DNA from 2 places in the Streptomyces sp. NPDC057682 genome. Region 1 is predicted to be linked to the other one. Evidence: predicted binding sites of a transcription regulator. Region 1 holds the regulator's gene; the other holds the start of a gene.
What was found. The regulator HspR, encoded in region 1, represses chaperone genes until heat shock. The targets are predictions, from matches to a motif close to TTGAGNNNNNNNNNCTCAA.
Positions count from the first base shown of each region.

Region 2: the regulator HspR is predicted to act here: its motif matches at 1,952-1,970, upstream of lon (endopeptidase La).

Region 1 is NZ_JBHVIN010000001.1:59,918-63,323, reverse strand. It holds gene dnaJ (molecular chaperone DnaJ) at 1-1,153, shown strand, start outside; gene ACFVDM_RS00280 (heat shock protein transcriptional repressor HspR) at 1,155-1,601, shown strand; gene ACFVDM_RS00275 (helix-turn-helix transcriptional regulator) at 1,717-2,727, opposite strand; gene ACFVDM_RS00270 (hypothetical protein) at 2,841-3,092, shown strand; gene ACFVDM_RS00265 ((2Fe-2S)-binding protein) at 3,094-3,406, shown strand, end outside.
Region 2 is NZ_JBHVIN010000004.1:301,677-305,082, reverse strand. It holds gene lon (endopeptidase La) at 1-1,929, opposite strand, end outside; partial or broken gene ACFVDM_RS08920 (isochorismatase family protein) at 2,165-2,734, shown strand.

The DNA.
Region 1 (3,406 bases):
CTACAAGGTTCTCGGCGTCCCGAAGGACGCCACCGACGCCGAGATCAAGAAGGCGTACCGGAAGCTCGCCCGCGAGTTCCACCCGGACGCCAACAAGGGCGACGACAAGGCGGAGGAGCGCTTCAAGGAGATCTCCGAGGCGAACGACGTCCTCGGCGACACCAAGAAGCGCAAGGAGTACGACGAGGCGCGCGCCCTCTTCGGCAACGGCGGTTTCCGCGCCGGACCCGGCGGCGCGCAGGGCAACTTCAACTTCGACCTGGGCGACCTCTTCGGGGGCGCGCAGGGCGGCCAGGGCGGCGCCGGCGGATTCGGCGGCGGCGGTCTGGGCGACGTCTTCGGCGGGCTGTTCAACCGGGGCGGCACGGGTGCCGGCCCCCGGGTGCAGCCGCGCCGCGGCCAGGACATCGAGTCCGAGGTGACGCTCAGCTTCACCGAGGCGGTCGACGGGGCCACGGTCCCGCTGCGGATGTCCAGCCAGGCGCCCTGCAAGGCCTGCTCCGGCACCGGCGACAAGAACGGCACCCCGAGGGTCTGCCCGACCTGTGTCGGCACCGGCCAGGTCTCGCGCGGCAGCGGCGGCGGCTTCTCGCTCACCGATCCCTGTGTGGACTGCAAGGGCCGGGGCCTCATCGCCCAGGACCCCTGCGAGGTCTGCAAGGGCAGCGGCCGGGCCAAGTCCTCCCGCACCATGCAGGTGCGGATCCCCGCGGGCGTCCTGGACGGCCAGCGGATCCGGCTGCGCGGCAAGGGCGCGCCGGGCGAGCGCGGCGGACCGGCCGGCGACCTCTACGTCGTCGTCCACGTCGACGCCCACCCGGTCTTCGGCCGCAAGGGCGACAACCTCACGGTCACCGTGCCGGTCTCCTTCACGGAGGCGGCGCTCGGCGGCGAGGTGAAGGTGCCGACGCTCGGCGGGCCGCCCGTCACCCTGAAGCTTCCGGCCGGTACGCCGGGCGGACGCACCATGCGAGCCCGGGGCAAGGGCGCCGTGCGCAAGGACGGCACCCGTGGCGACCTGCTGGTCACCGTCGAGGTGGCGGTCCCCAGGGACCTGGGCGACGAGGCCCGGGACGCCCTGGAGGCCTACCGGAAGGCGACCGCGGACCAGGACCCGCGGGCGGAGCTGTTCCAGGCAGCGAAGGGAGCTTGAGGTGGACGGCCGACGACGCAATCCGTACGAACTCACCGACGATTCCCCGGTGTACGTGATCTCGATCGCGGCCCAGCTCTCGGGCCTGCATCCGCAGACGCTGCGCCAGTACGACCGGCTCGGTCTGGTCTCGCCCGACCGCACGGCCGGGCGTGGCCGGCGCTACTCGGCCCGCGACATCGAGCTGCTGCGCACCGTGCAGCAGCTGTCGCAGGACGAGGGGATCAACCTCGCCGGGATCAAGCGCATCATCGAGCTGGAGAACCAGGTCGCCGCGCTCCAGCAGCGCGTCGCCGAGCTCTCGGCGGCGGTGGACGGCGCGGCGGCGGCGATGCAGCAGCGCGAGGCCCAGGTCCACGCCTCCTACCGGCGCGATCTCGTGCCGTACCAGGACGTGCAGCAGACCAGCGCGCTGGTCGTCTGGCGCCCCAAGCGGCCGAAGGACTGACCCGGCGGGTCCCGGGTGCCTTCCGGGGCCCGTACGGCCCGCACGGCCCGCAGGAGAGGCCCGTCATCCCGTTCGCCGGGGTGGCGGGTTTCTCGTGTGCCGGGGAGGGGTGCGGTCAGGCCTCCTGGTCGAGGATGCCCGACCGGGCGATCAGATAGCCGAGCTGGGCGCGGCTGTTGCTGCCGAGGGCGGCGTTGAGCTTGGCCACGTGGGCGCGGCAGGTGCGGACGTTCATGCCGAGCCGGCGGGCGATGGAGTCGTCGACGTGGCCCTCGACGAGCAGTTGGGCGATGGAGCGCTGGACGCCGCTGATCCCGCGGGGCACGGAGTCGTACTTGACCTCTTCGCGGAGGGGGGCCGCGCGGGCCCACAGCTGCTCGAACACCTTCACCAGGTACTCGACGAGTCCGGGGTGGCGCAGTTCCAGGGCGTTCTGGCGGTCGTCCGTCGCCGGGATGAACGCGACCGTGCGGTCGAAGATGATGAGCCGTTCGATGAGCTCCTCAAGAGTGCGGATCTCGACGCTCTCGTCGGCGATGCGCTCGGCGTACGCCAGTATTCCGGGGCTGTGGCGGACCGTGTGCTGGTACAGGGTGCGAATGCTGACGCCGCGGTCCACCACGGACAGCCCGCGCTCCAGCGCCTCGCTGAGCCGGTCCTCGCTCCGGCCGCCGCCGGGCTGGACGGTGAGGACCTCGGTCCGGCACTCTGCAGTGGCCAGGTCGAGTGCCGCGTTGATCCGGTTGAAGCCCTCCAGCACGGTGATGGCATGGGTGGTGGGCGCGTCCTGGGCGCTGATGTCCATGAAGGGTTCGAAGGATTCGGCCAGCTGGATCGAGTGGCGGCGCCGTTCCTGGATCTCGCGCTCGATGGGGTTGAGATGCTTCGCCAGGGCGGCCGACGGAGGGACGGGTCTGAGCCAGGCGGCGTCGTCGGGGTCGGGGTGCAGCAGCGCGAAGTCCATGAGGCAGGGCGCGGGTTCGGCCTCGCTCCGGGCGATGCGGCCCGAACGCAGCGCACTTGCGTAGAGACGTCTTCCTTCGTCGCACAGCTCAGTGATGCCATGAGGATGTGTCGGCTTTATATCACTTCTGACCATTTCTCCACCCCCCAGGTTCCTGAACATGCAGGAACATGATGCATCGACTTGGTGGTGTTCGTGTGCCCAGGTGAGACATCGTCTTTGGTGCGGGGGAGAAGAATCCACAAGTGAGGACGAAGCCGACTATGTATAAGCGAATGCTTCGCTCGGCGCTTGCCGCCTCGTTCGTTGCGGCTCTGAGCCTCGGGGCCCTGAGCGCCGGCGACATTGCCTGGAGGAGCGGGTCCGGGGCGACGGCGGGCGACATCGCCTGGTCGACCCGGGCGGGTGCGGCCGGCGACATCGCCTGGTTCGGCGGAAACGCCGCACCGTCCGACATCGCGTGGCGTGTCCAGGCCGCGGCCCCCGGCGACATCGCCTGGGTTCAGCCGACCCGTGCGGGCGCCTGACATGACCACCCCGCCGGACGACCGGACCTTCCGGCGCGAGATGGCAACGGCCTACCGCTCAGGGTGGCACTTCATCGACCTCGTCACGGCCCTCCCCCACCGTGGTGATTCGTTGATGGTCACTCTGTTCGGCGACCCGGTCGTCGTCGCCCGTGAGGACGACGGAGAGGTGCGGGCCTACCGCTGCCTCCGCAAGCCGCGCGGCGCGCCGCAGCCGGTGCGCTGTGCCATCCGGTACGACATGATCTTTGTGAACCTCGACCGGCGTGACCACCAGCTGTTCGAACCCGAAACCATTTCCGCCACCCCCCGCA
Region 2 (3,406 bases), on a different contig from region 1:
CCCGGACGCCCCGGTCTCCGGATCGGCCAGCGAGGCCTCCACGAAGAGCACGTCACCGCCGGCTCCGGTCACCGCGAGCCCGGTGGCCACGCCCGGCACCGCGGTACGGCGCTCGGCCGGGTCCTGTGCGGACTCGGGGACGTGGTGCGGACGGCCGATGAGGCCGCGCAGATCGTCCTCCGTCACCGTGAACGGCAGCTCCCGGTCGCCCAGCTCGTGCTGGGCCGCGACCTTGCGCAGCAGCCGGGCCACGGCCCGCTCCAGGTTCCGGACCCCGGCCTCCCGGGTGTACTCGCCGGCCAGCTTGCGCAGCGCCGACTCGTCCAGAGCGACCTCGTCCTTCTCCAGACCGGCCCGCTCCAGCTGGCGCGGGAGCAGGTGGTCGCGGGCGATGACGACCTTCTCGTCCTCCGTGTACCCGTCGAGCCTGACCAGCTCCATGCGGTCCAGCAGCGCCTCCGGGATGGCCTCCAGCACATTGGCGGTGGCCAGGAAGACGACGTCGCTGAGGTCGAGTTCGACCTCCAGGTAATGGTCGCGGAAGGTGTGGTTCTGCGCCGGGTCGAGGACTTCGAGGAGGGCGGCGGCCGGGTCGCCCCGGAAGTCGGAGCCGACCTTGTCGATCTCGTCGAGCAGGACGACCGGGTTCATCGAACCGGCCTCCTTGATGGCGCGGACGATACGGCCGGGCAGCGCCCCGACGTACGTACGCCGGTGGCCGCGGATCTCCGCCTCGTCCCGGACGCCGCCGAGCGCGACGCGGACGAACTTCCGGCCCATGGCGTGCGCCACGGATTCGCCGAGCGAGGTCTTGCCGACGCCGGGCGGGCCGACGAGGGCCAGGACCGCGCCGCCGCGCCGCCCGCCGACGACGCCCAGACCGCGGTCGGCCCGGCGCTTGCGCACGGCGAGGTACTCGGTGATGCGTTCCTTCACGTCCTGGAGACCGGCGTGCTCGGCGTCCAGGACCTCCTGGGCGCCCCTGATGTCGTACGCGTCCTCGGTCCGCTCGGTCCAGGGCAGTTCGAGAACGGTGTCCAGCCAGGTCCTGATCCAGGAGCCCTCGGGGCTCTGGTCGGAGGAGCGCTCCAGCTTGTCGACCTCCTTGAGCGCGGCCTCGCGGACGTGCTCGGGCAGATCGGCGGCCTCGACGCGGGCCCGGTAGTCGTCGGACTCGTCCTCCGGATCGCCGTTGAGTTCGGACAGCTCCTTGCGGACGGCGTCGAGCTGGCGCCGCAGCAGGAATTCGCGCTGCTGCTTGTCGACGCCCTCCTGGACGTCCTTGGCGATGGACTCGGCGACGTCCTGTTCGGCGAGGTGCTCACCGAGCCACTGGATGGCGAGCTTCAGCCGGGCGACCGGGTCGGCGGTCTCCAGCAGGCGCACCTTCTGGGCGGTGGTGAGGAAGGGGGAGTACCCGGAGTTGTCGGCGAGCGCGGAAACGCCCTCGATCTGCTGGACCCGGTCCACGACCTGCCAGGCCCCGCGCTTCTTCAGCCAGCTGGTGGCGAGCGCCTTGTACTCCTTGACCAGGTCGGCGACGGCTCCGGGGAGGGGGTCGGGGACGGAGACGTCGACCCGGGTCCCTTCCACCCAGAGGGCGGCGCCGGGGCCGCTGGTCCCGGCCCCGATCCGCACCCGTCCGCGACCGCGGATGAGCGCGCCGGGGTCGCCGTCGGAGAGCCGGCCGACCTGTTCGACGGTGCCGATGACACCGATCCCGGTGTAGGTCCCGTCGATGCGCGGGACGAGCAGCACCTCGGGCTTGCCGCCGCCGTCCCGGGCGGCGGCCTGCGCGGCCTCGACCGCGGAGCGCACATCGGTGTCGGACAGGTCCAGAGGCACCACCATGCCGGGCAGCACGACCTCGTCGTCGAGCGGCAGCACAGGCAGAACCAGCGGCGTGACGGCAGTGGACTCAGTAGCCATGATCTCCCCTTCGGCATTCAAGTTGAGCTATGTGGACTCAATGCATATGAGCCTCCCAATGTTCCCGAGGGTGTGTTCGCTGTGAGCGATCGCGGTACGCCGTCCGGGGGACGCCGCTTCCGGACACCCCTGCCAACGCGGCACGAGCCCCGGGTAGTCCCCGGCCCCGCCCCGTGGCGCGCGGCCGGGCGGGAATCGTGTGGAACGGCGCGCCGCGGCCCGACAGGATGACCCCATGACCGGCTTCCCGCTTCCCGTCCAGGCCCTGATCGTCGTCGATGTGCAGAAGGCGGGGGTGACCGGCGACCGGGCCGTTCCCGGCGCGGACGCGCTGCTGGAGCGGACGGCGGGGCTGCTGGCGCGGGCGCGGGCCGCGGGCGCCCTGGTGGTGCACCTCCAGAACGACGGCGGCCCGGGGTCGGGCGACGCCCCGTACACCCCGGGCTGGGAGCTGCACCTGCCCGTGCGGCCGGGCCCGTCGGAGTTCGTGGTCCGCAAGACCCGGGACGACGGGTTCGCGGGGACGCCGCTGGGCGCGCTGCTGGACGGGGCCGGGGTGGAGGCGGTCGCGCTGTGCGGGGTGATGTCGGAGATGTGTGTCCAGGCGACGGCCCGCACCGCGCTGGCGCGGGACTACCGGGTGGTCCTCCCCCATGACGCCCACGCCACGCAGGACGTCCCGGCCGTACCCGGCGTCAGCGAGGCGGTCCCGGCCGCCGTGGTGTCCCGGGTCGCCGCCTGGGCGGTCAGCGCCGATTCCGACGTGACGACACCGGCCGCCCGGGTGTCCTTCGCCGCGCCCCCGTTCCCGGCCGGAACGGCGCGGTCCGCCGACACGTACGCGGAACGGGGCCTGGACCGGGACGGTCTGATCCGGCGCGAGGGCGCGCTCGACCGGGTCACCGCGGAGTTCGCCCCCGTGGTCGCGGCGGCGCGCGAGGCGATCGCCGCGGCCTTCGGCCCCGACCGGCTCGACAGCGCGTACGTCTACGGGAGCATCCCGCGCGGCACCGCCGTCCCCGGCGTCTCGGACCTCGATCTGCAGATCGCCCTGCGCTCGGCGCCCACGGACGGCGACCGGAAAACCGCCGATGCTTTCGGGGCGGAACTCGACGCCGCCTTCGACGTGATCGACGGCGCCGGGGTGCTGCTGGCCTCCGCCGACACCCTGCTCAGCCGGCTGGAACGGCACGACCTCGGCTTCTTCACCGCCTGTCTCTGCACCCCGCTGCTCGGCGACGACCTCGCGGGCCGGCTCCCCCGCTACCGCCCCACCTCGCTCCTCGCCCGCGAGACCAACGGCGATCTGTGCCTCCTGCTCCCGAACTGGCGCGCCCGCGCCGCCGAGGCCGCCACGGACGACGCCCGCCGCGCCCTGAGCCGGGGCGTGGCCCGCCGTGTCGTGCGCACCGCCTTCACCCTCGTCATGCCCGAATGGGGCGGCTGGACCAGCGACCTCACCCGCTCCGCCGAGCTC